DNA from 3 places in the Streptomyces sp. NPDC041135 genome. Region 2 is predicted to be linked to each of the others. Evidence: riboswitches for the same ligand, from Rfam matches in the RefSeq annotation. Region 2 holds a riboswitch; each other region holds the start of a gene.
What was found. A riboswitch is a leader RNA that binds a small molecule or an ion and turns the genes downstream of it on or off. The one in region 2 is predicted to bind cyclic di-AMP.
Positions count from the first base shown of each region.

Region 1: another riboswitch for cyclic di-AMP. It lies ahead of ACZ6CZ_RS15300 (C40 family peptidase); the one in region 2 lies ahead of ACZ6CZ_RS08880 (M23 family metallopeptidase).
Region 3: another riboswitch for cyclic di-AMP. It lies ahead of ACZ6CZ_RS22270 (M23 family metallopeptidase); the one in region 2 lies ahead of ACZ6CZ_RS08880 (M23 family metallopeptidase).

Region 1 covers NZ_JBVIYZ010000005.1:378,637-387,960, forward strand. Annotated here, with positions in the region: gene ACZ6CZ_RS15270 (urease accessory protein UreD) at 1-313, opposite strand, end outside; gene ureG (urease accessory protein UreG) at 310-1,002, opposite strand; gene ACZ6CZ_RS15280 (urease accessory protein UreF) at 1,113-1,787, opposite strand; gene ACZ6CZ_RS15285 (urease subunit alpha) at 1,798-3,519, opposite strand; gene ACZ6CZ_RS15290 (urease subunit beta) at 3,512-3,823, opposite strand; gene ACZ6CZ_RS15295 (urease subunit gamma) at 3,835-4,137, opposite strand; cyclic di-AMP (ydaO/yuaA leader) riboswitch at 4,809-5,007, shown strand; gene ACZ6CZ_RS15300 (C40 family peptidase) at 5,011-5,484, shown strand; gene ACZ6CZ_RS15305 (ATP-binding protein) at 5,602-6,090, opposite strand; gene ACZ6CZ_RS15310 (helix-turn-helix domain-containing protein) at 6,313-7,173, shown strand; gene ACZ6CZ_RS15315 (DUF397 domain-containing protein) at 7,183-7,407, shown strand; gene ACZ6CZ_RS15320 (8-amino-7-oxononanoate synthase) at 7,491-8,618, opposite strand; gene bioB (biotin synthase BioB) at 8,766-9,324, shown strand, end outside.
Region 2 covers NZ_JBVIYZ010000003.1:124,414-133,737, forward strand. Annotated here, with positions in the region: gene ACZ6CZ_RS08860 (CobW family GTP-binding protein) at 1-462, shown strand, start outside; gene ACZ6CZ_RS08865 (DNA gyrase/topoisomerase IV subunit A) at 459-2,915, opposite strand; gene ACZ6CZ_RS08870 (M16 family metallopeptidase) at 3,195-4,613, shown strand; gene ACZ6CZ_RS08875 (M16 family metallopeptidase) at 4,610-5,998, shown strand; cyclic di-AMP (ydaO/yuaA leader) riboswitch at 6,197-6,360, shown strand; gene ACZ6CZ_RS08880 (M23 family metallopeptidase) at 6,373-7,128, shown strand; gene ACZ6CZ_RS08885 (GntR family transcriptional regulator) at 7,347-8,042, shown strand; gene ACZ6CZ_RS08890 (HPr family phosphocarrier protein) at 8,215-8,496, opposite strand; gene ACZ6CZ_RS08895 (bifunctional acetate--CoA ligase family protein/GNAT family N-acetyltransferase) at 8,675-9,324, shown strand, end outside.
Region 3 covers NZ_JBVIYZ010000009.1:183,122-192,445, forward strand. Annotated here, with positions in the region: gene ACZ6CZ_RS22260 (MBL fold metallo-hydrolase) at 1-366, opposite strand, end outside; gene ACZ6CZ_RS22265 (SGNH/GDSL hydrolase family protein) at 537-1,322, opposite strand; gene ACZ6CZ_RS22270 (M23 family metallopeptidase) at 1,561-2,481, opposite strand; cyclic di-AMP (ydaO/yuaA leader) riboswitch at 2,486-2,643, opposite strand; gene ACZ6CZ_RS22275 (tyrosine-protein phosphatase) at 3,050-3,847, shown strand; gene ACZ6CZ_RS22280 (DUF6126 family protein) at 3,857-3,976, opposite strand; gene ACZ6CZ_RS22285 (helix-turn-helix domain-containing protein) at 3,973-4,596, opposite strand; gene ACZ6CZ_RS22290 (aspartate aminotransferase family protein) at 4,703-6,088, opposite strand; gene hpnH (adenosyl-hopene transferase HpnH) at 6,213-7,235, opposite strand; gene ACZ6CZ_RS22300 (phosphorylase family protein) at 7,241-7,903, opposite strand; gene shc (squalene--hopene cyclase) at 7,903-9,324, opposite strand, start outside.

The sequences.
Region 1 (9,324 bases), on a different contig from region 2:
CGCCGTCCGCCACGGTGAGCCGTACGTCGTAGCGGGCGCCGCCCTTGGCCTGGCCCGGCAGCGCGATGGTGGCGGCCGCCGACCCGACGTGCAGCCGGGCGCCCGGTCCGGCCTCGGCCTCCAGGGTGAAGCGGTCGCCGCCGAGCGGGCCGCTCATCGCCCCGACGACCATGACCCGTGCCTCGCCACCGGTGGCCCGGGTGCGGCGCGGCGCCAGCGGGCCGGCGCCGTCCAGCACGGGCAGCGCCGTACCGCCGCGTCCGTCGGCCCGGGCGACGATCCGGGCACTCGCCCGTACCCCGGTGGCCGTCATGCCGTCCACGCGGCGAGCCGCTCCCGCACCCAGGCGGCCACGTCGGCGACGGTGCCCCCGCCGCGCAGCGACTGGAGGACGACGGGCAGTTCGGCGCGCTGCGCCTTGGCGTCGGCGGCCATCCGGGCGAGGTCGGAGCCGACGTACGGCGCGAGGTCGGTCTTGTTGACGACGAGCAGGTCGGCGGTGGTCACGCCGGGGCCGCCCTTGCGCGGGATGTCGTCGCCGCCGGCCACGTCGATGACGAAGATCTGCGCGTCCACCAGGCCCTTGGAGAAGGTCGCGGTGAGGTTGTCCCCGCCGGACTCGACGAGGATGAGGTCCAGCGGTCCGACGGCGTCCTCGAGGTCCTCCACCGCTTCGAGGTTGGCGGAGATGTCGTCCCGGATCGCGGTGTGCGGGCAGGCTCCCGTCTCCACGGCCGTGATCCGCTCCGGGGGCAGGACGGCCTCCCGCAGCAGGAACTCGGCGTCCTCCCGGGTGTAGATGTCGTTCGTGACGACCGCGAGGGACAGCTCCTCGCGCAGGGCGCGGCAGAGGGCGGCGACGGTCGCGGTCTTCCCGGAACCCACGGGGCCGCCGAGCCCGATACGGAGGGCGCGGCGGGAACCGTCGGGACGGCGCGCGTCCGCGCCGACGGCGGCGGGGCCGTGGGGGTGGGCGGTGGTGTGGCTGTGGTCGAGGTGCATGTACGGCTCCTGACGGCGGGGGGAGTCACGGGGACGCGAAGGTGAGGGGGTGAGAGATGGCGGACCCTGGTGGAGGGCGGGGTGGGTGGGCACCGGGAGGCGGCGCCCCCTTACGAGGCGAACAGCCGTACGGGCCAGTCGGCGTGCCACTGCGCGCCGATCTCCAGCAGGGGCGCCGAGGCGGCCGGCAGTGCGTCGAGGTCGCCGTCGGCCGCCTCCCGCGCCGCCTCCACCGCCCGGTCCGCCACCAGGTCCAGCTCCGGGGCCAGCCGGGCCAGCACGGCGGTGGCGTCGAACGGATCGAGGCTCAGCAGCCGCACGGTGGCCGTCGCCGGGCCGCTCACGCTCTCGTACACGGCGCAGTGGGCGGCATCCTGCGGCCCGAGTCCGGCCGCCCGGGCGGCGAGCCCGAGCACCACCGGCTGATGCGCGCCCTTGGGGAACGCCCGACCCAGCGCCTCGAGTTCGGCCGACGGCCACGCGGTGCGGGCGGCCCGCAGCAGCTGCCGTCCGAGCCGGCGCGCGGCGGCCCGCAGGGCGGGTGACGGGGTCCGCGCGTCCGCCGCCGCGTCCAGCTCCGCCGGGGAGGCGCCGAGTGCGGCGGCCGCGGCCAGCGCCGCGGCGACCAGACCGGCCGTGTGCAGCCGTCCCCGGCAGAACTCCTCCAGGCTCGCGGCCCCGGTGATCCGTCCCGCCCTGACCGCGGCCTCGGCCCCGCCGGAGTGCGCGTGCCCTCCGGCGGGGAAGCGGCCGTCGGCCAGGACGAGCAGCGCCGCGCGTGTCATCGCCGCCACCTCAGAAGAGGAAGTAGCGCTGGGCCATGGGCAGTTCCGCGGCCGGGACGGCCTCGACCAGTTCGCCGTCGATGTGCACGGCGAAGCTGTCGGGGTCGATCCGGACGTGCGGCCGGGCGTCGTTCTCCCGCATGTCCGCCTTGGTGACCCCGCGCGTCGACTCGATCGCCACGAACCGCTTGCCGAGCCCGAGCCGCTCGGGCAGTCCGTCCTCGACGGCGAGGGGCGCCACGAAGTTGACGGAGTTCGCGGCGGGGGCCCGCCCGATCGCCCCGTACATCGGCCGGGGCAGCACCGGCTGGGGTGTCGGGATCGAGGCGTTGGCGTCGCCCATCTGCGCGTACGCGATCTGGCCGCCCTTGAGCACGAGGTGCGGCTTGACCCCGAAGAACGCGGGCTCCCACAGCACCAGGTCGGCGAGCTTGCCGGTCTCGACGGAGCCGATCTCCCGGTGCAGGCCCTGGGCGAGGGCCGGGTTGATCGTGTACTTGGCGACGTAGCGCCGTACCCGCAGGTTGTCCGCGCGCCCGTCGCCCGGGAGCGGCCCGCGCCGCCCCTTCATCACGTGGGCGGTCTGCCAGGTCCGCATGATGACCTCGCCGACCCGGCCCATGGCCTGGGAGTCGGAGGAGATGATGGAGATGGCGCCCAGGTCGTGCAGGACGTCCTCCGCGCCGATCGTGGACGGCCTGATCCGGGACTCGGCGAACGCCAGGTCCTCCGGTACGGCCGCGTTGAGGTGGTGGCACACCATCAGCATGTCGAGGTGTTCCTCGGCGGTGTTGACGGTGAACGGCCGGGTCGGGTTCGTCGAGCTGGGCAGCACGTGCGGCTCGGAGACGACGGTCATGATGTCCGGGGCGTGGCCGCCGCCGGCGCCCTCCGTGTGGTAGGCGTGGATGCCGCGGCCGCCGATCGCGGCGAGCGTGTCGTCCACGAACCCGGCCTCGTTGAGGGTGTCGGTGTGGATGGCGACCTGGATGCCGGTGCGGTCGGCGACCGTCAGCGCGGCGTCGATGACGGCCGGGGTGGAGCCCCAGTCCTCGTGCAGCTTCAGGCCCAGCGCGCCGCCGCGGATCTGGGAGAGCATGGCTTCGTGCGAGACGGTGTTGCCCTTGCCGAGGAAGCCGATGTTCAGCGGGTAGGCCTCCATCGCCTCCAGCATCCGGGCCAGGTGCCAGGGGCCCGGGGTGACCGTGGTCGCCTTGGAGCCCTCGGCCGGGCCGGTGCCGCCACCGACCAGGGTGGTGATGCCGGAGGCCAGGGCCTCGTCGGCGATCTGCGGGCAGATGAAGTGGACGTGCGCGTCGATCGCGCCGGCCGTGAGGATGCGCCCGTTGCCCGCGATGACCTCGGTCTCCGGGCCGAGGACCAGGTCGGGGTGGACGCCGTCCATGGTGTCGGGGTTGCCGGCCTTGCCGATCCCGGTGATGCGGCCGTCGCGGATGCCGACGTCGGCCTTGACGACGCCCCAGTGGTCGACGACGACGGCCCCGGTGATCACCGTGTCGGGGGTGCCCTCCGCGCGCGTGGCACGCGACTGGCCCATCGACTCCCGGATGACCTTGCCGCCGCCGAAGACCGCCTCCTCCCCGGCGCGTCCGGGCCCGCCGCAGCGGTCCTCCTCGACCTCGATCAGCAGGTCGGTGTCGGCGAGCCGGATGCGGTCGCCGGTGGTGGGGCCGAACAGGTCGGCGTAGGCGGCGCGGGAGATCTCAGGCATCGAGGGCACCTCCGGTCTCGCCGCGCAGCCCGGGCACGACGCGGGCGCCGGTGAGCGGGACGAGTTCGACGTCGACGGGGATGCCCGGCTCGAAGCGCACGGCGGTGCCGGCGGGGACGTTCAGCCGCTTGCCGCGCGCGGCGGAGCGGTCGAACTCCAGGCCGGGGTTGGCCTCGGCGAAGTGGTAGTGGGAGCCGACCTGGACGGGGCGGTCGGCGGCGTTCAGCACGGTCAGCCGGGTGGTCGCGCGGCCCTCGTTGTACACGACCGGGCCGTCGGCGAAGAGGATCTCTCCGGGGATCACGGCGCGCCCCCTCAGACGATCGGGTCGTGGACGGTGACGAGCTTGGTGCCGTCCGGGAAGGTGGCCTCCACCTGCACGTCGTGGATCATCTCCGGCACGCCCTGCATGACGTCGTCCCGGGTGAGGAGCTTGCGGCCCGAGGACATCAGCTCGGCGACGCCGCGGCCGTCGCGGGCGCCCTCGAGGATGTGCGCCGTGATGAGGGCGACCGCTTCCGGGTGGTTGAGCCTGAGCCCGCGGGCCCGGCGCTTCTCGGCCACGTCGGCCGCCACATGGATCAGCAGCCTCTCTTGCTCGTGCGGGGTCAGTTGCACGTCCCACCTCACAGTCCTTGCTCCGGACCGTGCGGGGTCCGGCTGCCGCAGCCACCACGACGGGATAGATGTAACACACAGACAGATTGGGCGATCCCGCTCCATCCGTAAGAGAAAAACCCCTGGTGGCGTGGATCGGCACGCTAGTTCGTCGGAGTTTCGCCGACGTTAACCAGCCCTTGATCCCTTCATGACCACGACATGGCCCCACCCATACCGACCCGGACCGCCGGGCACCGCCCCCAGGGACACCGCCCCCAGGGGCAGCGCCCGGCTCCGGGACACCCCCTCCGACGGCACCGGCCGATCCGCGCGGCTGACGGTCCGGCAGCGGCGCGGCTGTCGACCCGACACTCCGGGCGCGGCCGAAACGCCCCAAACGACGTACCCCCGTACGGAGTAGCGGCAGAACGTTCTTCCAGCCTCCGACGACCGTGCGGGGGTGGTCACCGACCTGGGACGGGAGGTGCGTTCTCCCAGGTCCGGGGCTATGAGCGGCAGTTGACGGTCACTCGGACGTACTAACGTTCACCCGAACGGGTGAGTGGTGAGTAACACCACAAATCCCCGATTCCGTTGGGATTTTCTGACTGGAGTGAGTGAAGATCCCTGACTGACGACAAGACCCCGCCACAACGGCGGGGCGATCCGGGCGGACGCCGAGTCCTGCCGCCGCCCGGGTGCCCGGTCGACAGAAGTGGATCGGCAGGAGTGGAGGACCCAGGCAAGACGGGTCGCCGGAACGGACGTTCGAATCTTTCGACGCCCGGTTCGAGCAGCCCTTGGGGTGAAGCCGCGGCAACGCGGCCGGGCAACTTCGCCAGCCCGAATCCGACAGGTCATCCTTCACAGGCGGCTGACGAAGGGTTGCGCATGACTGCGCTCAATCGTGTCCCGTCGCTGATGGTCCGGGCCGGCACCGCCTCGGCCCTCACCATCGCCGCCGTCGGCGGCTCCATCGTGGTTCCCGGCCTCTCCACCGATGCCTCGGCCGCGACCACCGCGACGAAGGCACTTCAGATCGCGGCCTCCAAGAAGGGTTCCCCCTACCGGTACGGGGCCACCGGACCACGCAGGTTCGACTGCTCCGGGCTGACGCTGTACTCGTTCAAGAAGGCCGGCAAGAAGCTGCCTCGAACGGCCGCCCAGCAGTACAACAAGACGCACCACGTCTCGGCCAAGCACCGCAAGGCCGGGGACCTGGTGTTCTTCCACTCGGGCTCCAGCGTCTACCACGTCGGCATCTACGCCGGTAAGGGCAAGATCTGGCACGCCCCCAGGACCGGGGACGTGGTGAGGCTGCAGAAGATCTGGACCAGGAGCGTCTGGTACGGCCGGGTCAGCTGACCCGTAGCGCGGCGAGGGCGATCCCCTCGTGCGGTCCCCTCGGGCACCGAGGGGACCGTCGGCGCGCTCCACGCCCCCTGGGGCCGGGCCCGCTCCGCCCGCGCCCCACAAGGGCCCTCAGGGCGCCCTCCGGCCGCCGGGCAGACCCTGGGCCCGCTGCTCGCCCGCCGCGGTCACCGGGTGGGCCGGGACGGTCCAGGGCAGCTCGATGAGGACCGTCTTGCCCCCCTCGCGGGTGCGGCGGACCCGCAGCCGCCCGCCCCGCTCCGAGGTGAGCCAGCGGATGATCACCATGCCGCGTCCGTTGTCCTGCTGGACGGCGGCCGGGAGTCTCCTGGGAAGACGCGGATGACTGTCCGTGACGCCGATGCACAGCCGTTCGTCCCGCACCAGGGCGAGGTCGACCGTGAAGGTCGGCGACTGCCCGAAGGTGTGCTGCACGGCGTTGGTGGCGAGTTCCGAGACGATCAGGCGCACCGTGTCGGCCGCCTCCGTGTCCGCCGGCAGTCCCCACTCCGCCAGGGTTCCCACCGCGTACGAGCGGGCCGCGGACACCGAGGCGGGATCGCTCGGCAGAGTGACGGATGCTTCCAGAAGGTCTGCCATGGCGAGGTCGCCCCTTTCCCACGGGACCGCGGTCCGACACGGAGCGGTTGGTTCGAGTACGGTCCCGGACTGGTGCTTCGTCGCCAGACTGTCATCACCCGGCCGGTCACGGGAGCGATCCACCAAGTTATGCATATATCTGTCGCTCAAAGCGGTGAACGCTGCGACGGCAGACCGTATTCGGGCGGCGCATATGGAGTATTGGCGAGTGAGGAGCGGCTCATGCAGAACGGTCCCGCGGTGCGCCGCCGGAAACTGGGCGCCGAACTGCGCGCCCTGCGCACCGGTGCGGGTCTCACGAGCGGGGAGGCGGCCCGGCTCGTGGGCTGGCACCAGTCGAAGGTGAGCCGCGTCGAGACGGGCGCCAGTGGTGTGAAACCGGCCGATGTGCGGTTACTCCTGGACGCCTACGGAGTGCGGGACGCCCAGTTGCGCGAGTTGCTGCTGATGCTGGCGGGCTCGGAGGAGCGCGGGGGACGGCACCACTGGTGGCACGCCTACCGCGGGGTACTGCCGCCCACCTACCGGGACTTCATCAGTCTGGAGTCGCAGGCCAGCCGGATGCGCACCCTGGAGACCACGGTGGTGCCGGGCCTGCTGCAGACGCCCGAGTACGCCCGGGCGGTGACCCGGGCCGCGGTCGAGGGACTGGACGAGGAACGCCTGGACGCGCTGGTGGAAGTGCGGCTGGCCAGGCAGGACGTCCTGCGGTCCGATCCGCCGCTGGAGCTGAGCGCGGTGCTGGACGAGGCGGTGCTGCGGCGCGAGGTGGGCGGCGCCGAGGTGATGGCCCGCCAGCTGGAGCGGCTGACGGAGGCGGCCCGGCTGCCCCAGGTGCGGCTGCAGATCCTGCCGTTCGCGGCCGGCGCCCATGTCGGCCTCACCGGGCCTTTCGTTATCTTCTCATTTCCGAGCACTTCTGATCTGGATGTCGTCGTTCTCGACCAGTTGACGAGTAGCCTCTACCTCGAACGGAAAGAAGACCTCCGGGCTTACTCGGAGGCCTTCACGACCCTTCAGGGCAAAGCCCTTTCGACCGAGGATTCACTGGATTACCTCGCCGCGATAGGTGACGGCGCGTAAGGAGGCACCATGACAGCACTGCCTCGGAACGTCCTTTCCAGTACCGATCTGCCATCGGTGCGCTGGCTGCGCAGCAGCTACAGCACCGGGGCGAACAACTGCGTCGAGACGGCCCGGCCGCACCGCGGCAGCGGGACCGGACTGCTCGCCGTGCGCGACTCCAAGGACCCGGCCGGACCCGCGCTGCTCTTCTCCCCCGAGAGCTGGACGGGCTTCCTCGCCGCGCTCCGCTGACCCGGCCGGCCCACACCCCCGGCCCACACCCCTCGCCTGCGATCAGCGCCCACGCGTGCGACGTACGGCCGTGTCACGCCGACTCATGGCCGTGTCTCGCCGATCACCCGTACCGCGTGTTCGATCTCGGCCCCGGAGAGGTCCGCGCGGGCGGTCAGCCGCAGCCGTGAGATGCCGTCGGGCACGGAAGGAGGACGGAAGCAGCCCACGGCCAGGCCCGCCGTACGGCAGTCGGCCGCCCACCGCACCGCCGCCTCCGGGGACGGCGCGCGCACGGAGACCACCGCGGCGTCCGGAGCCACCGCCTCCAGGCCCGCGGCGGTCAGCCGCGCGTGCAGTTCGGTGGCGACCGCGCGGGCCCGCGCCGCGCGTTCCGGCTCGCGGCGCAGCAGCCGCAGCGCCGCCAGGGCCGCTCCCGCCGCCGCGGGGGCGAGCCCGGTGTCGAAGATGAAGGTCCGGGCGGCGTTGACCAGGTGGTCGATCACCCGGCGCGGGCCCAGCACCGCACCGCCCTGGCTGCCCAGCGACTTGGACAGCGTGACCGTGACGACCACGTCGTCGGCGCCCGCCAGCCCGGCGGCGTACGGCGCGCCCCGGCCGCCGTCGCCCAGGACGCCGAGTCCGTGGGCGTCGTCCACGACGAGTCCCGCGCCGTGCCGCCGGCCCACCGCGGCGTGCGCGACCAGCGGAGCCGCGTCGCCGTCGACCGAGAACACCGTGTCGGAGACGACGAGCGCGGGTCCCTCGTGCGTGCTCAGCGCCTTGTCGACGGCGTCGGGGTCCGCGTGGGCGACCACCTGGGTGGTGCCCCGGGCAAGCCGGCAGCCGTCGATGAGGGAGGCGTGGTTGCCCGCGTCGGAGACGATGAGCGAGCCGTGCGGGCCCAGCGCGGTGACCGCGGCGAGGTTCGCGGCGTACCCGGAGGAGAACACCAGGGCCGCTTCGAAGCCGCAGAAGCCGGCCAGCTCGCGTTCCAGTTCGGTGTGCAGTTCGGTGGTGCCGGTGACCAGCCGGGAGCCGGTCGAGCCGCCGCCCCAGGTCCGGGCTGCCGCGGCGGCGCCCTCGGTGACCTCGGGGTGGTGGGCGAGGCCCAGGTAGTCGTTGCTCGCCAGGTCCAGCAGCGCCGAGACGGCCGGGCGGGGGCGCAGCGTCCGCAGGAGTCCGGCCCGGCGGCGCAGCTCCGCCTGCTCGTCGATCCAGCCGAACGCCATGGCTCCTCCGGGACTTTTGTAGGCAGTGGACAGACACTAGCGGGACGACCAGCCGCCCAGGGTGTGGCAATACCCACACGACGAACCGCGTCCGTTGTGCGAACTCTCCTTGGCCCGGGGCGGTCCCGTAGGACAGGATCGGACCTCATGGACCTGCTGAACACGCTGGTGGACAAGGGGCTTCGGCGCGAGCTGCCGACCCGCGAGGAAGCTCTCGCCGTACTCGCCACCTCAGACGACGACGTGCTCGACGTGGTGGCCGCGGCCGGCAAGGTGCGCCGGCACTGGTTCGGCCGTCGCGTGAAACTGAATTACCTGGTGAACCTCAAGTCCGGCTTGTGCCCGGAGGACTGCTCCTACTGCTCCCAGCGGCTGGGCTCCACGGCCGGCATCCTGAAGTACACCTGGCTCAAGCCGGACGAGGCCTCCCAGGCAGCCGCCGCGGGGCTGGCCGGCGGGGCCAAGCGGGTGTGCCTGGTGGCCAGCGGGCGCGGTCCGACGGACCGGGACGTGGACCGGGTCTCCGAGACCATCAAGACGATCAAGGAGCAGAACGAGGGCGTCGAGGTGTGCGCCTGCCTCGGCCTGCTCTCCGACGGCCAGGCCGAGCGGCTGCGCCAGGCGGGCGCGGACGCCTACAACCACAACCTGAACACCTCCGAGGGTACGTACGGGGACATCACGACCACCCACACGTACGCCGATC
Region 2 (9,324 bases):
GGACATCTGCACGCCGGCTACGACAGCCTGTCCTTCACCTCGCGGACGCCCCTGGAGCCCCGGCGGCTGATGGCGTTCCTGGACAGCCGCCCCGAGGGGCTGTACCGGATCAAGGGGTACGTCGACTTCGGCCCGTACGACACCGGCAACCGCTACGGCGTCCATGCCGTCGGCCGGTTCCTGCGCTTCTACCCGGAGCCCTGGGCACCCGATGCGGACCGCCGTACCCAGCTCGTGCTGATCGGCGCCGGCCTCGACACCGGCGCCCTCGCCGAGCAGCTCGGGGCCTGCGCCGCCGACGCCCCGCACGCCGACGAGCACGGCATGTGGGGCGTCCTGCGCTACGTCCAGGAGCCCGACGAGGAGGCCGGGGAGCCCGGGGAGCCCGAGGACGCCGGGGAGCCCGAGGACGCCGACCCGGCGGCTGCGGCGGACCTCGAGGACCCGCCGGGCGCTTCCTAGGCCACCGGGCCCGCCACCACCGACACCGTCTTCGGCAGCGACGTGCCCGAGCCGTCCCGGCGCGGGTCCAGCTCCGGAAGCTCGGCCGGGGTGCCGTTCCTCTGCGCCGCGCGGGCCGGCGCGGGACCCGCCCAGGCCAGGGACAGGCAGTCCTCGCCCTTCAGGAACCGCTGGCAGCGCACACCGCCCGTGGCGCGGCCCTTGCGCGGGTACTGGTCGAACGGGGTCAGCTTGGCCGTGGTCTGCACCGAGTCGTCCAGCGTGCCCCGTGAGCCCGCGACCGTGAACACCACCGCGTCCGCCGCCGGGTCGACCGCGGTGAAGGCGATCACCTTCGCGCCCTCGGTGAGCTTGATGCCGGCCACGCCGCCGGCGGGGCGGCCCTGCGGGCGGACCAGGGACGCCTGGAAGCGCAGCAGCTGGGCGTCGTCGGCGATGAACACCAGGTCCTCCTCGCCGGTGCGCAGCTCCACCGCGCCGACGATCCGGTCGCCCTCCTTGAGGGTGATGACCTCCAGCTCGCCCTTGTTGGTCGGGTAGTCCGGCACCACCCGCTTGACCACGCCCTGCTCGGTGCCCAGCGCCAGGCCCGGGGAGGACTCGTCCAGCGTGGTGAGGCAGACCACCGTCTCGTCGCCCTCCAGGGAGACGAACTCCGCCAGCGGGGCCCCGCCGGAGAGGTTCGGCGCGGACGCCGTGTCCGGCAGCTGCGGCAGGTCGACGACGTTGATGCGCAGCAGGCGGCCGGCCGAGGTCACGGCGCCGATCTCACCGCGTGCGGTCGCCGGGACCGCCGAGACGATCACGTCGTGCTTGGTGCGCCTGGCGTCCGCGTCGTCCGGGTACGGCTCGGCGTTCGCCGTGCGGGCCAGCAGACCGGTCGAGGACAGCAGCACCCGGCACGGGTCGTCGGCGACCTGGAGCGGCACGGTCGCCACGGCGCCCGCCGACTGCAGCAGGACCGTACGCCGCTCGGTGCCGAACTTCTTCGCCACCGCGGCCAGTTCCGCGGAGACCAGCTTGCGCAGCTCCGCGTCGGAGTCCAGGATCCGGGTCAGCTCCTCGATCTCCGTGTTGAGCCGCTCCTTCTCCGCCTCCAGCTCGATGCGGTCGTACTTGGTCAGGCGCCGCAGCGGGGTGTCCAGGATGTACTGGGTCTGGATGTCGCTCAGCCCGAAGCGCGCCATCAGGCGCTCCTTGGCCTGCGCCGAGTTGTCGCTGGACCGGATCAGCCGGATGACCTCGTCGATGTCGACGAGCGCCGTCAGCAGGCCCTCCACCAGGTGCAGCCGGTCGCGGCGCTTGCCGCGGCGGAACTCGCTGCGGCGGCGCACGACCTCGAAGCGGTGGTCGAGGTAGACCTCCAGCAGCTCCTTGAGGCCCAGGGTGAGCGGCTGGCCGTCCACCAGGGCCACGTTGTTGATGCCGAAGGACTCCTCCATCGGCGTCAGCTTGTAGAGCTGCTCCAGGACCGCCTCCGGCACGAAGCCGTTCTTGATCTCGATGACCAGGCGCAGCCCGTGCTCGCGGTCGGTGAGGTCCTTGACGTCGGCGATGCCCTGGATCTTCTTCGACCCGACCAGGTCCTTGATCTTGGCGATCACCTTCTCCGGACCCACCGTGAAGGGCAGTTCCGTGATCACCAGGCCCTTACGGCGGGCCGTCACCGAGTCCACCGAGACCGTGGCGCGGATCTTGAAGCTGCCGCGGCCCGTGGCGTAGGCGTCCCGGATGCCGTCCAGGCCGACGATCCGTCCGCCGGTGGGCAGGTCGGGGCCCGGGACGTGCTTCATCAGCGCGTCCAGGTCCGCGTTCGGGTTGCGGATCAGGTGCCGGGCGGCCGCGACGACCTCGCCCAGGTTGTGCGGCGGCATGTTCGTGGCCATGCCGACCGCGATGCCGGACGCGCCGTTGACCAGCAGGTTCGGGAAGGCGGCGGGCAGGGCCACCGGCTCCTGCTCCTGGCCGTCGTAGTTCGGCGCGAAGTCGACCGTGTCCTCGTCGATCGACTCGGTCATCAGACCGGTCGCGGCGGCCATCCGGCACTCGGTGTACCGCATGGCGGCGGGCGGGTCGTCGTTGCCCAGCGAGCCGAAGTTGCCGTGGCCGTCGACCAGCGGGACGCGCATCGAGAAGGGCTGTGCCATGCGCACCAGGGCGTCGTAGATCGACGCGTCGCCGTGCGGGTGCAGCTTGCCCATCACCTCGCCGACGACGCGGGCGCACTTGACGTACGCCCGCTCGGGGCGCAGGCCCATCTCGTTCATCTGGTAGACGATCCGGCGATGGACCGGCTTCAGGCCGTCACGGGCGTCCGGCAGGGCGCGCGAGTAGATGACCGAGTACGCGTACTCGAGGTAGGAGCCGCGCATCTCGTCCACGACGTCGATGTCGAGGATCCTCTCCTCGAACGAGTCGTCGGGCGGCGGGGTCTTCGTGCTGCGGCGGGCCATCGCTGCCGGCTCCTTGCTCAAGCGTGAACGGGATCTGACGCGCACCATTGTGGACCGCGGCACTGACAGGCCGGGCCACGACCCGGTGTCCGCGGCCCGCACCGGCGCCCGCGGGCCCCCGGGGGCCGCCCGGCGGCACGCGTGACGCAGGCTACGCGATCCGCTGTGGGCGTACGTCCCGCGGGAACTTCGCCGACGGTCCGCCCGCTTGCATACAGTGGCGGGAACGGCAGGAAAACCGCGGTTTCGACGACCGCCTCCGCGAGCGAAGGGACGTACATGCCCATGGGCGACACGACCACGGCCGAGGCAGGCTCCGGGGGCCTGACAGCGACCGAGCACCGCCTGGCCAATGGTCTTCGCGTGGTGCTCTCCGAGGACCACCTGACCCCCGTGGCGGCAGTCTGCCTCTGGTACGACGTGGGCTCCCGCCACGAAGTCAAGGGGCGTACCGGCCTGGCTCACCTCTTCGAGCACCTGATGTTCCAGGGCTCCGGCCAGGTGACGGGCAACGGCCACTTCGAGCTGGTGCAGGGCGCCGGCGGCTCGCTCAACGGCACCACCAGCTTCGAGCGGACCAACTACTTCGAGACCATGCCCGCCCACCAGCTGGAACTCGCCCTCTGGCTGGAGGCCGACCGCATGGGCTCGCTGCTCGCGGCCCTGGACGACGAGTCCATGGAGAACCAGCGCGACGTCGTCAAGAACGAGCGCCGCCAGCGCTACGACAACGTGCCCTACGGCACCGCCTTCGAGCGGCTGACCGCGCTCGCCTACCCGGAGGGCCACCCCTACCACCACACGCCGATCGGCTCGATGGCGGACCTGGACGCGGCCACCCTGGAGGACGCGCGCGCCTTCTTCCGCACGTACTACGCGCCGAACAACGCGGTGCTCTCGGTGGTCGGCGACATCGACCCCGAGCAGACGCTCGCCTGGATCGAGAAGTACTTCGGCTCGATCGCCTCGCACGACGGCAAGCCCGCCCCGCGTGACGGCTCGCTGCCGGACGTCATCGGCGAGCAGCTGCGCGAGGTCCTCGTCGAGGAGGTGCCGGCCCGCGCCCTGATGGCCGCCTACCGCCTCCCGCACGACGGCACGCGCGCGTGCGACGCGGCCGACGTGGCGCTCACCGTCCTCGGCGGCGGCGAGTCCTCCCGCCTGTACAACCGGCTGGTGCGCCGCGACCGTACGGCCGTCGCGGCCGGGTTCGGCCTGCTGCGGCTGGCGGGCGCGCCCTCGATGGGCTGGCTGGACGTGAAGACCTCCGGGGACGTGGAGGTGCCGGTCATCGAGGCCGCCATCGACGAGGAGCTGGCCCGCTTCGCGGCGGAGGGCCCCACGCCCGAGGAGATGGAGCGCGCGCAGGCCCAGTTGGAGCGCGAGTGGCTGGACCGGCTCGGCACGGTCGCCGGCCGCGCCGACGAACTGTGCCGGTTCGCGGTGCTGTTCGGCGACCCGCAGCTCGCCCTCACCGCCGTCGGGCGCGTGCTGGAGGTGACCCCGGAGGAGGTCCGGCAGGTCGCCGAGGCCAGGCTGCGCCCCGACAACCGCGCGGTCCTCGTCTACGAGCCGAAGACCCCGGAGGCCGTCCAGGACGCCGACGTCCCCGAGGACCCGGAGTCGCAGGCCACCGTGGAGGCCGGCGCCGGCCGGCGCGACAGCGACCACCGCGAGGATGAGGAGACGGCGAAGTGAGCGAGCTTGCCACCATGGAGTTCCACCCGCGGCCGGAGCCCGGCGAGGCCCGGCCCTGGGCCTTTCCGGCCCCTGAGCGCGGGGCGCTGGACAACGGCCTGACGGTGCTGCGATGCCACCGCCCCGGCCAGCAGGTCGTCGCCGTCGAGGTGCTGCTGGACGCGCCCCTGGACGCCGAGCCGACCGGTCTGGACGGCGTCGCCACCATCATGGCGCGGGCCTTCTCGGAGGGCACCGACAAGCACTCCGCCGAGGACTTCGCCGCCGAGCTGGAGCGGGCCGGCGCCACGCTCGACGCGCACGCCGACCACCCCGGTGTCCGGGTCAGCCTGGAGGTCCCGGCCTCCCGCCTGGCCAAGGGCCTCGGGCTGCTCGCCGACGCCCTGCGCGCGCCCGCGTTCGCCGACAGCGAGGTGGAGCGGCTGGTGCGCAACCGCCTCGACGAGATCCCGCACGAGATGGCCAACCCCGCCCGCCGGGCCGCCAAGGAGCTGTCCAAGGAGCTGTTCCCGGCCGCCTCGCGCATGTCCCGCCCGCGCCAGGGCACCGAGGACACGGTCGCCAAGATCGACGCGGCGGCCGTCCGCGCCTTCTACGACCGGCACGTGCGCCCCGCCACGGCCACCGCGGTCGTCGTCGGCGACCTCACCGGCACCGACCTGGACGCGCTGCTCGCCGACACCCTGGGCGCCTGGCGCGGCTCCCCGGCCGAGCCCCGGCCCGTGCCGGCGGTGACCGCCGACGACACCGGCCGCGTGGTCATCGTCGACCGGCCAGGCGCCGTGCAGACGCAGCTGCTCATCGGCCGCGTCGGCGCCGACCGGCACGACCGGGTGTGGCCCGCCCAGGTGCTCGGCACGTACTGCCTCGGCGGCACGCTCACCTCCCGCCTGGACCGCGTGCTGCGCGAGGAGAAGGGCTACACCTACGGCGTCCGCGCCTTCGGGCAGGTGCTGCTCTCCGCCCCGGACGGCTCCGGCGCCTCGATGCTCGCCATCAGCGGCTCGGTGGACACCCCGAACACCGGGCCCGCGCTGCACGACCTGTGGACGGTGCTGCGCACGCTGGCCGCCGACGGTCTCACCGACGCCGAGCGCGACGTCGCCGTGCAGAACCTCGTCGGGGTGGCGCCCCTGAAGTACGAGACGGCCGCCGCGGTCGCCGCGACCCTGGCCGACCAGGTCGAGCAGCATCTGCCCGACGACTTCCAGGCCACGCTGTACCGGCAACTGGCCGCCACGGGCACCGTGGAGGCCACCGCGGCGGTCGTCAACGCCTTCCCCGTGGACCGGCTGGTGACCGTGCTGGTCGGTGACGCCGCCCAGATCAAGGAGCCCGTCGAGGCCCTCGGCATCGGCGACGTCACGGTGGTGGCCGCCGAGTAGCACCGGCAGCGCGCGGGGCCCCGGTGACCTGTGGGTCGCCGGGGCCCCGCTGCTGTCAGATGTCCGGATTGCGGGGGAGGTTGCCTGTCTGCCCTGTGGGATGCGCTACAAAAGCCGGATTCTGTTTGGGATTTGAGAGGCGCTCCCTTTAGTTTCTTCCGGGCTGTCCGTCAGGCAGTGCGCCGCGCCCGCGGCACCGGACAGTCATCGCCGAGTCCCCGTACGGCGCGAGCCAGGGGAGCCGGGGACCCACGCAGTCCCTGGGGTGAATCGGACGCCCGCGCGCGCAGCGAGGGGGTCCGTAGGAGACCTTCCTGCTCCGAACCCGTCAGCTAACCCGGTAGGCGAGAGGGAAGGAAAGGACCAGCCACTTCATGGCGTTCATGTGCGCCTCCGGCAAGCACCGCAGGCCCGGCCGGGTCAAGCGCACCTCCGCGCAGGCAGCGGGCATCGCCGCCCTCACCACCGGCGTCCTCGGCGGCACTCTGGCCGCGGGTCCCGCGCTCGCCGCGGAGAACAGCGTCGAGCAGACCGGTCTGACCCCCGTCATCACCCTCAGCGACTCCGTCGCCGAGCAGATCGACGCGCAGGCCGCCGCCCAGCGCGAGGCCGCCGAGCGGCAGGCGGCCGAGGAGGCCGCGGCCAAGGAGGCCGCCGAGCGGGTCAAGCAGGAGCGCGCGGCCCGGGTCCGTGCCGCCCGCGCGGCCGAGCGCGAGCGCCTCAACGCCTTCGCCGCCCCGATCGCGCACTCCTACGTCTCCACCGGCTACCAGACCGGCGGCTCGCTGTGGTCCTCCGGTTCCCACACCGGCATCGACTTCCACGCCGCGAGCGGCACGGCCGTGCACGCGGTCGGCGTCGGCACGGTCGTCTCCACCGGCTGGGGCGGGGCGTACGGCAACGAGGTCGTGATCAGGATGGCCGACGGCATGTACACCCAGTACGGCCACCTGTCCGTCATCGGCGTCTCGGTCGGCCAGCGGGTCACCCCCGGCCAGCAGATCGGCCTGTCCGGCGCGACCGGCAACACCACCGGCCCGCACCTGCACTTCGAGGCCCGGACGACCCCCGAGTACGGCTCCGACGTCGACCCGGTGGCCTACCTCCGCAAGCACGGCGTGCACGTCTGACGCACCGGGTCACCGACCCGGCCGCACGATCTCGAGGCCCCGGCCGCCAGGCCGGGGCTTTCGCCGTTCCCGGTGCCGGCTGTCCAAAAAATATCCCTGGATTCCGACCCGCCATCGGAAATTCCGGCCTGCTGCAATAGAGTCGCTGAACACACGTCAATCGGCGGCGTACCGCGGCGTTCGGCGGCGTTTCACGGGGATTAAGACGGAGGTCGGTCATGCGTATTCCGGCGCATTCGGTATGCACGGCGATCCGGGACGACATCGTCGCCGGCGTCCACGAGCGCGGCAGCCGCCTCACCGAGGAAGTCCTGGCCCGCCGCTACGGCGTCTCGCGCGTCCCCGTCCGCGAGGCACTGCGCACCCTGGAGGCCGAGGGGTTCGTGGTGACCCGGCGGCACGCGGGCGCGTGCGTGGCCGAACCGACCGAGCAGGAGGCCGCCGACCTGCTGGAGATGCGGATGCTGCTGGAGCCGCTCGGTGCCTCCCGTGCCGCCCAGCGGCGCACCGAGGCCCATCTGAAGGTGCTGCGCGGCCTGGTCAGGCTGGGTCAGGAGCGGGCCCGGCGGGGTACCAGCGAGGACCTGCGATCCCTGGGCGGCTGGTTCCACGAGACGCTCGCCCAGGCCTCCGGCAGCCACGCCCTGACCTCGGTGCTCACCCAGCTGCGGCACAAGATCGCCTGGATGTACACGGTGCAGGCGCCCGCCAGCCCGGCCGAGTCCTGGGCGGAGCACGGCGCCATCGTGGACGCGGTGGCCCGCGGCGACGCGGAGCGCGCGCGGGCGATCACCGCGCTGCACGCCGAGCGGGCCACGGCCGCGCACCGGCTGCGCTTCTCCGCCGGAGCGCACGCCCGGGACCGTGTGAGGACTTCGCAACCTCCCGTAAACATGTCGGGCCCGCGCCTTTAACACGGGCACCGTATACAAAGAGGAGTAATTCGCGGAGGTGTATTTCCGCTGCCCGAATTCCGGCGTGCTCACATCGTCACCGGCATATCTTCCCCGGAAAACGCCGACAGCCGCGCCGCCCCCGGAAAGGGGTGGCGCGGCTGTCGGTGTTCTCGCGGCGGTACGCGGCCGCTCAGACGGTCTCGGGAAGCTCCTCGAGGCCCTCGGCGACCAGTTTGGCCAGCCGGTCGAGGGCGGCGTCCGCGCCCTCGGCCTCGGAGGCCAGCACGATCTCCTCACCGCCCTGGGCGCCCAGGCCCAGGACGGCCAGCATGGACGCCGCGTTGACCGGAGTGCCGCCGGCCTTGGCGATCGTCACCGGGACGCCGGACGCCGTGGCGGCCCGGACGAAGATGGATGCGGGGCGGGCGTGGAGGCCCTCGGCCCAGCCGACGTTGACGCGGCGCTCAGCCATGTGATGCTGCCCTTCAGTGTCTCAGGGTTGTCTAGACCAGTTTCCCATACGGTGGGGCGTGCCCGGTGCGGGCCCTCGTCCGGTACCGGCGGGCCGTCGCACGGCGGCCCCCGTCCGACGTCCGTCACCCACAGACTGCCTCGCGCCGTTGTCGTACGCGAGCCGTACTCTGGGGCCCATGCAGACCCCGGCGGACCGGCAGGACCGGCACGAGTACCCCGCCCACTGGGAGGCGGACGTGGTGCTGCGCGACGGCGGCACCGCGCGCGTCCGGCCCATCACCGCCGCCGACGCCGACCGCCTGGTCAGTTTCTACGAGCAGGTGTCCGACGAGTCGAAGTACTACCGGTTCTTCGCGCCGTACCCGCGGCTGTCCGCCAAGGACGTCCACCGCTTCACGCACCACGACTTCGTGGACCGGGTGGGACTCGCGGCCACCGTCGGCGGCGAGTTCATCGCCACCGTGCGCTACGACCGCATCGGCGCCGACGGCATGGCCGCCTCCGCGCCCGCCGACGAGGCCGAGGTGGCCTTCCTGGTCCAGGACGCGCACCAGGGGCGCGGGGTCGCCTCCGCCCTGCTGGAGCACATCGCGGCGGTCGCGCGGGAGCGCGGCATCCGCCGGTTCGCGGCCGAGGTGCTGCCCGCCAACACCAAGATGATCAAGGTCTTCACGGACGCCGGGTACACCCAGCGGCGCAGCTTCGAGGACGGCGTCGTACGCCTGGAGTTCGGTCTGGAGCCCACCGACCGCTCGCTGGCGGTCCAGCGCGCGCGTGAGCAGCGCGCCGAGGGCCGCTCCGTACGGAGGCTGCTGGTCCCGGGCTC
Region 3 (9,324 bases), on a different contig from region 2:
CCAGACGGGGTCGAACAGCACCCGGTGCCCGTCGATCTCGGCCAGTACGCTGGAGTGCCCCATCCAGGTCAGCCGCAGTCCCGTGGCGGGCGGTGCGGCCAGGTCGGCGACGGTGGTGGCGTGCAGCGGGACGGTGCCGCGGGGGGTGCGGCGAGGCCGCTGGTCCTTGTCGAAGAAGACCTTCGCGAAGTCGAGGGTGGAGCCGGTGGGCCGGGTGCGGGCGGTGCCCCCGGGGTTCTGGAACACGCCGTCCGCGAAATGCGGTGACCTGCGGATCCTGGCCATGCGCTCACCACCCGGGTCCGCACCGAAGGCCGCGGGCCGCAGCACGCGGACCCCGTGGCTCAGGGTTCGCAATCCGGTCACGGTACCTCCAGGAGAATCGCCGAGGTCCTCCATTATGGTCGGCCCCTCCGACAGCGCGGTCCCCGGCGGCACCACGGCCCGCCTCGGCCACACGGTGGAGCCGGGGCGGGCACGGTCCGCGCCGGTGATCCGGCGGACCGTGCCCGCTCCGGCGCCCCGGGCCGGCGGTGTCAGGCGACGGGGGCGATGCGCATCTTGATGTCGTCCGGCGACAGGGTGCCCTTGGCCGTCACATGGTCCCCGGAGGACTCGCCGCGCAGCCTGCGGCCGATCCACGGCACCAGGTACTCGCGGGCCCACTGGACGTTGTCGCGGCGGATCTCCAGCGTGCCGCGGGGCGGCAGCACCGGCCACGGCTGCTCCGGGTCGGCCGGCACCGGCAGGCCGAGGGCCAGCCCGGCCCGCAGCGCCACCCGGGTGTGCCCCTCGGGCGAGAGGTGCAGCCGGTCGTGGTCCCAGGCGCGCCGGTCCTGGATCGCCCGCAGGGACCACAGGTCGAGGACGGGGCAGCCGTACCGGTCGGCGACGGCCCGGACGTGCCCGTTGTAGGTGGCGATCTTGCCGCGCAGGTGCTTGAGCAGGGGCACGCCCCGGGTGTCGAACCCGGTGGTCACCATGACCGTGCCGACGGCGGAGGTCAGCCGGGCCACGGCGGCCTCGAAGCGCTCGGCCACCTCGTCCGGGTCGGTGCCGGGGCGGATGATGTCGTTGCCGCCGGCGCAGAAGGACACCAGGTCCGGCGCGAGTTCGAGGGCCCGGGGCACCTGGTCGGCCACGATCTGGTCGAGCAGTTTCCCGCGCACGGCGAGGTTGGTGTACTCGAAGTCTCCCTCGGGCCGCCGGTCGGCGAGGAGGACCGCGAAGCGGTCGGCCCAGCCGACGAACGCCCCGTCGGGGCCGGGGTCGCCGACGCCCTCGGTGAAGCTGTCCCCCACCGCCACGTACGACCCGATCACTGATCTGCTGTCACTCTTCGAATCGTCTGCCACGTCGGTCCATGATTCACCTTCGGGTGTGACCTACGCGACCGTAAGCGGGGGTTGACGATCGGTGAGATAAGCCACTCTCAAATGTTCGGTCAAGTACGGAATACGCAGGTCGCGAGGCGTGTCGGGGATGCGGACGGGCCGGAGGCCGGACCCGGGGATCGGGTCCGGCCTCCGGCGGGTGCCTGGCGGGGTGCCTGACGAGGCGTCAGCCGACGGCGAGGCCGTGTCCGCGGAGGTAGGCAACGGGGTCCACGTCCGAGCCGTAGTCGGGCGTGGTGCGGATCTCGAAGTGCAGGTGCGGGCCGGTCACGTTGCCGGTCGCGCCCGAGAGGCCGACCTGCTGGCCCGCGGTCACGCTCTGGCCGGCCGAGACGGAGAGCTGGGACAGGTGGCCGTACTGGGCGTAGTGGCCGTCGGCGAGCTTGATGACGACCTGGTTGCCGTAGGCGCCGCCCCAGCCCGCGGAGACGACCGTGCCCGCGCCGACGGCCTTGAGGGAGGTGCCGGTCGGGACGACGAAGTCCACGCCGGTGTGGTAGCCGCTGGACCACATGCCGCCGGCCACGTGGTAGCCGGTGCCGACGGTGGCGCCGGTCACCGGCAGGACGAAGCCGGTGGAGGTGCCCGCGGACACCGGTTCGGTGTCCGCCTGCCGCGGGGCCGCGGCCTCGGCCCGCGGGGTGGCGGAGTGCGCCGGGGCGGGCGGGGCGGGCTTCGGGGCGGCGGACTCGGTGTGCGCCGGTGTGGCCCTGCCGCCCAGCGTCAGCTTCAGGCCGGGGTGGATCAGCGAGGGATCGGCGCCCACGGCCTCGCGGTTGTCGGCGTAGAGGCGGTGCCAGCCACCGGCGACGTGCTGCTGCTCGGCGATCCTGGAGAGGTAGTCACCGGTGCGGACGGTGTAGGTGCGCGCCGTCCCCGCGTCCGACCGGGCCGCGGAGGCCGACGTGGCGGCCACCGGCGCGGACCGCACCGCGCTGCCGGCGGCGGACTCCTTGACCGTGGCGGCGTGCGCCCCGGTGGCCCCGAGGAGCGGCAGGGCCAGTGCGGCGCCACCGGTTCCGGCGACGGCGATGGAGCGGGTGAGACGCGGGGCCTTGGGGCGGCGGTGCTTACCCTTGGCGGGCATGACGCATTCCTCTCCGGCGCCTGCGAGGTGAGCTGTCGGGTTCGGACTGGAGCTGCCCGGCCGCGCAGCACGCGGCTTCACCCCTAGCCGTCCCGGGCACCGGAACAGGCAGTCGTACCTGGTGGGTCCCCCGCTCCTGCCGTGCACGGGTGAGTGTGTGCGGGGCTCCGGGCGGCGGCAGGATTCGGCGTTCCGTCCGGATTGGTGGCGAACGTAAGCGAGCGGGACGCGGGGGAACAAGCAGAAGTTCTCCGCCGTCCGCCTTTCCCATGATCCACAGGGGGAATTCCCGGTCACTTTCCGTGGACAGACGCCGCCCGGAATGGCGAACAGCCCAAGGAAGCACGCCGATTACGTGGACATGACGTGCGACGGACGGTCACGGATATGACGCTCCTCACGCGCCGCCGTACAGATAGTGCCATTCCGGAGTGAGTTGCAGCGAAGCCAGCGAATAGCAATAGAACGGACAGAAGGATCGGATACCGCACGGTCGGACCGATGTCGTAAGGTCGACGGCGTGCCCGCCGACGAGCCGCGCCGCCGGGACCGACCGGGAGGAGCCCCCGTGACGCAGCAGGTCCCGTCGACCGAGCCGCAGCTGGCCGGAGTGCGCAACTTCCGCGACGTGGGCGGCCTGCCCACCACCGACGGCCACCGGGTGCGGTACGGGGTGCTGTTCCGCAGCGGGCATCTGGCGCACGCGACCGCCTCGGACGCCGAGTACCTCGCCTCGCTGGGCCTGCACACGGTCTTCGACTTCCGCAACGCCGCCGACCACAAGCTGGAGGGCCCCGACGTGGAGCTGCCCGGCGTGCGGAACGTGAACCTGCCGCTGAGCGACCCGGCGGACGGCGCCGAGTTCTGGAAGATGGTCCGGGACGGCGACATCGAGCAGCTGCGCGGCATCCTGGCGGACGGCAAGGGGGCGGCCCGGATGACCGCCTCCTACCGCAGGATCATCACGGAGCGCACCGCCGAGCACTCCCGGGTGCTGCACGCGCTGGCCGAGGACAGCGTGCCCGCGCTGATGCACTGCGCCGCGGGCAAGGACCGCGCCGGGCTGTCGATAGCCGTGACCCTGCTCGCGCTGGGCGTGGAGCGCGAGGCGATCGTCGCCGACTACCTGGCGTCCAACGCCAGGCACCGCCGCTACAAGGTGCACCGCAGCGGCGACGCGGCCACCGCGTACACGCCCGAGGTGATGGAGCTGCTCAGCCCCCTGTTCGACGCCCGCGCCGAGTATCTGACGGCGGCCTTCGAGACCGTCGAGGAGACCTGGGGCGGGGTCGAGGCGTATCTGGCGCAGGGTCTGGGCCTGACCCCGAACACCCGCGAGCGGCTGCGCGAGCGGCTGCTGGACTGAAGCGGCGGGCTACTTGGCGCCCAGCGTGAACAGCAGGTAGAGGAAGGCCGCCAGGAGGTGGCCCGCGGCGATGTAGATGATCAGCCGGACCCACAGGGCCCGGGGGAACTTGTCCTCGACGTTGCTCATGACGGCTCTCCGGTCAGGGGCCCGAGGCACAGCGTGGCCGTGGGGCTCTGCAGCAGGGTGTGGACGAACAGCAGCTCGACGCCGTCGTGGTCCTCGGCGGCGATGCGGTGCGGGGTGAGCGAGTCGAAGTGCGCGCTGTCACCGGGCGCCAGCAGATGCGCGGCGTCCCCGAGACGCAGCCGCAGCCGGCCGCGCAGGACGTACAGCCACTCCTCGCCGGGGTGCACGCGCACGATGTCGCCCTGGGAGCCGTGCGGCACCCGGACCCGCAGCGCCTGCATCCCGCGGCCCGGCGCGCCGGCCTGGAAGTAGGTCCAGCCGCCCGCCGGGGTCGGTTCCATGGCCGCGCCGCGGACGATCGCGTCCCGGTCGGGCACCGACTCGCCGAGCAGCTCCGAGACGGTCGTACCGTAGATACGGGCGAGCGCGAGCAGCATCGGCAGCGACGGCTGCCGCAGGCCGGTCTCCAGCCGGGAGAGGTGCGCGGGCGACAGCCCGGCCGCGCGGGCCGCGGCCTCCAGGGTGAGGCCGGTACGGCGGCGCAGCGCGCGCAGCTGCGGCGCGACGGCGGGCAGGTGGCCGCCGGGGCCCGCCGCCGGAGGGGCTTCTTCGGGGCTCATGCCTCCATTCAGCCCCCGTTTTGCCTCTGCGGCAAATCTCTTGCCTCAGAGGCAAAACCGGTATTGCCTCCGAGGCCCGGACGGGGAGCGGGCCGGTGAGCCGGTGTCAGCGGTTGGCGACCGCCTGCTTGACCAGTGTCTTGCCGAAGTCCCACATGAGACCACCGCCGCTGTGCGCGTCGTCCATCACGTCGGTGAAGGCGTCGACGAACCGGTCCACGTCGGCCTCGTCGATGATCAGCGGCGGGATGAGCTTGATCACTTCCAGGTGGTCGCCGGAGACCTGGGTGAGGATGCGGTGGCGCTGGAGCAGCGGGACGACCACCATCTGCGCGAACAGGCCCTTGCGGGCGGCCTGGAGCACGGCCCAGCGGCTGCGCAGCTTCAGCGAGCCGGGCCTGCCGAACTCTATGCCGATCATCAGGCCCCGCCCGCGCACGTCGGCGAGCAGCTCGTAGGTGCCGACCAGGGCGGCGAGGCGGGACTTCAGCCGCTCCCCCATGGCCCGGGCGTTGGCGACGATCTGCTCGTTCTCCATGACCGCGAGCACGGCGAGGCCGGCCGCCATCGCCTGGGCGTTGGACCCGAAGCTCGCCGAGTGCACCAGGACGCGGTCCATGGACGAGTAGACCTTCTTGAAGATCCAGTCCTTGCCGAGGGTGGCGCCGACGGGGACGTACCCGCCGGACAGCGCCTTCGCCACGCAGACCAGGTCGGGTTCGACGCCGTCCTCGTGCTGGTAGGCGTAGAAGTCGCCGGTGCGGCCGAGACCGGTCTGCACCTCGTCGGCGATGAGCAGCGCCTTGTGCCGGTGCAGCAGCTCCTGCGCGGCGCGCAGATAGCCGGGGGGCGCCTCGTGCACCCCCTTCCCCTGGATCGGCTCCACGATCAGGGCGGCGACGTCCCCCTTCCGCAGCTCCCGGGCCAGGGCGTCGAGGTCGCCGAGCGGTACGGCGGTGTCGGGCAGCAGCGGGGCGAAGCCGTCACGGAAGCCGCCCTCGCCGTTGACCGAGAGGGAGCCGGTGGTCAGGCCGTGGAAGGCGTGGTCGCAGTACAGCACGCGCGGCCTGCCGGTGGCGTACCGGGCGAACTTCAGGGCGGTCTCGACGGCTTCCGTCCCGCTGTTGCCGAAGAACACCCGGTCCAGATGGGGGCTGTGGGTGAGGAGGCGCTCGGCGAGCAGGCCCGGCAGCGGCTGGCAGTCGAAGCGGGTGAGGTCGGCGAGGGAGGCGTCGAGGACGTCGTGCAGCGCCTTGCGGACGACCGGGTGGTGGCGGCCCAGTCCCATCACGCCGAACCCGGCGAGCATGTCCAGGTAGTCCGCGCCGTCCGCGTCCCAGAAGTGGGCGCCCTCGGCCCGCTCGTAGACCTTGTCGAAGCCGATGGTGTGCAGCATGCGCGGGAGCTGGTGGTTGAGGTGCCTGGCGTGCAGCTCGTAGCGTTCGGCGCCGCGCTCGGCGAGCAGGGCGCCGAGGTCGAACTCGGTGGTCATTCACTCTCCTTGGCTGTGCCGCCGGTGTCCCGGCGGCCGGGCGCGCGCCGGCCCGCCCGGCGATGCCGCCCCGCCTCCGGCCGGGCCGGGGCCCGGACGGAGGCGGGCGGCGGCGCTCACGACGTCAGTCCCGATTGCCGGAGACGGTCTCGCGCATGGCCCGCAGGGACTCCTTGAGCGAGCCCATGGTGGCGAGGACCGCGGTCGGCTCGTAGCCGCAGTGCGCCATGCAGTTGGCGCAGCGCGGGTCCTTGCCGCGGCCGTACTTGTCCCAGTCGGTGTCCTCCACCAGCTCGCGGTAGGTGGGCACGTACCCGTCGCTCATCAGGTAGCAGGGGCGCTGCCAGCCGAACAGCGAGTAGTTCGGGATCGCCCAGGCGGTGCAGGGGAAATCGACCTTGCCCTCGAGGAAGTCCAGGAAGAGCGGGGAGTGGTTGAGCCGCCAGCGGGAGCGGTTGCCGCCGGAGAAGGCCTTGCGGAACAGCTCGCGGGTCTGCTCCACGCCCAGGAAGTGCTCCTGGTCGGGTGCCTTCTCGTAGGCGTAGGCGGGCGAGATCATCATCTCGTCGACCTTGAGGTCGTCGTTGAGGAAGTCGAGCACCTCGATGACGGTCTGCGGGGTGTCGGTGTTGAAGAAGGTCGAGTTGGTGGTCACCCGGAAGCCGCGCCGCTTGGCCTCCTTGATGGCCTCCACCGCCTCGTCGAACACGCCCTCCTTGGCCACGGACTCGTCGTGCCGCTCCCGCAGCCCGTCGATGTGCACGGCGAAGGCGAAGTAGGGCGAGGGCGTGAACTTCTCCATCTTCTTGCGCATCAGCAGGGCGTTGGTGCAGAGGAAGACGTACTTCTTCCGCGCCACCAGCTGCCGCACGATCTCGTCGATCTGCGGATGCATCAGCGGCTCACCGCCGGCGATGGACACCATCGGCGCCCCGGACTCCAGCACGGCGCCGACGGCCTGCGCCACCGGCATGCGCTGCTTGAGCACCCCGGCAGGATGCTGGATCTTGCCGCAGCCCTCGCACTTGAGGTTGCACGCGAAGAGCGGCTCCAGCTCCACGATCAGCGGGAACTTGTCCCGTCTGCGGATCTTCTGTTCAGCCAGGTATGTAGCGACCTTGATGGACTGGCGCAGCGGCATGACCATCTGGCTCACCTCCGGGGGAGCAGCACATTGCGGTGCCATTCGATAAAAGCGGGAAGTACGGAACGAAGAACACGGAAAGCCGATATTCCACCGCGTACCGTGCCGATCCGGACGAGTTCATATTCTGGAGCGTCCACGACCACCCGGACGGCCGCAACCGGGCGCGCGCCCGTGCGGACGGCGCTCAGCAGCGTGGCGGCCGACTCCATGTCGACCGCGACCGCGCCGGTGGCCCGCAGGGCGGGCCGCTCGGATGCGCGCACGACGTGGTCGGAGCCGGCCAGCGGGCCGGTGTGGACGGCCCGCCCGGGAACCGTGCGGGCCAGTTCCCGCACCAGCAGGTCGGTGCCGACGCACGGCACGCTGCCGTCGGGGTCCCGGGTCTCCTCGGCGACGACGAGGTCCCCGGGGTGCATGCCGGGGGCGAGGCCCGCGCAGAAACCGGTGGCCAGCACGGCGGCCCCGGCCAGCCCGGGCCCGGCCAGCGCCCGGGTGACGGAGCGCTGGGCCGACCGGGGGCCCATGCCGGTGCGGACGAAGGTGACCGGCCCGCCCGGAGCCCCGCCGCCCGGCCCGGCCGGGGGGCGGCCGCCCGTGCGCAGGGCGAGGTGCTCGATGCCGAGCGCGCAGGCGATCAGCAGCGGGGCCGGGGCGGGCGGCGGGCTCATCAGCTCGCCCCGGCCCCGGAGCGCGCCTGCCGGGCCTTGGCGAGGGGCCGTCGCTCGAAGGGGTCGCCGTGCAGGTAGCGGCCGAGCGCGGTGAGCGGGAAGACCTGCCGGTACAGGTGGTAGTTGATGGAGAAGTCCCAGGGGAACCCGGTGCCGGTGAAGTAGGGCTCGTCCCAGGAGCCGTCCTCCCGCTGGGTGGCGGCCAGCCACGCGACGCCCCGCTCGACGGCCCCGCTGTCCTTCTCCCCCGCCGCGAGCAGCGCCATCAGCGCCCAGGCGGTCTGGGAGGCGGTGGAGGCGCCGCGGCCGCTCCACTCCCTGACGTACCGGTAGGAGCGCAGGTCCTCGCCCCAGCCGCCGTCGTCGTTCTGGACGCTCTCCAGCCAGCGCACGGCCCGCCGGATCGCCGGGTGCGAGCCGGGCAGGCCGGCCGCGGTCAGCGCGGGCACCACCGAGCCGGTGCCGTAGATGTAGTTGACGCCCCAGCGCCCGAACCACGAGCCGTCCGGCTCCTGTTCGTCCAGCAGCCAGGCGATGCCGCGCCGGGTGCGCGGGTCGTGGGCGAGGCCCTCGGCGGCGAGCATCTCCACCACGTGCGCGGTGACGTCGGCGGACGGCGGGTCGATGACCTCGCCGAAGTCGCAGAACGGCAGCCGGTTGGGGAACGGGCTGGTGTTGTCGGCGTCGAAGGCGCCCCACGCCCCGTTGCGCGACTGCATGCCGAGGTTCCAGCGCACGCCGCGTGCGACGGCCCTGTCCACCCGCTCGGGGTCGTGGTGGCGGACCCGGCGCAGCGCGAGGGCGACCTCGGCGGTGTCGTCGATGTCCGGGTAGTTGTCGTTGTGGAACTCGAAGGCCCAGCCGCCCGGCGGCAGTTGGGGCCGCTTCACGGACCAGTCGCCGGGCCGGACGATCTCCTCGCCGAGCATCCAGTCGGCGGCCTTGACCAGTTGGGGGTGATCGGCGGGCAGCCCGGCGTCGGCCAGCGCGATGGTGGCGAGACAGGTGTCCCACACCGGCGACTGGCAGGCCTCGATCATCCGGGCCCCGTCCTCGCGCCACACGGCGAACCGGTCCAGCGACTCCAGCCCCGCGCGCATCACGGGGTGCCGGAGGTCGAAGCCGAGCAGGTGCAGGGCGATGATCGAGTACACGGCCGGCGGCTGGATGCCGCCCCAGCAGCCGTCGTTCTCCTGCCGCTCGATGATCCAGCGGGCGGCGGAGTTCATCGCGGCCCGCCGCAGCCGGCGCGGGGCGACCTTGCGCAGCCCGTGCAGCGCCTTGTCGAGCCGCTGGAAGGCGCCGTCCCAACTGGCCGCCGGGGCGAGCGGGGTGGCCGGGTTGGGGTCGGCCGGGTCGGTGTGCAGCTCGTCCAGCGCGAAGGGCGCGGGGCGGACCGGGCGCTTGGCGGAGACGATGGT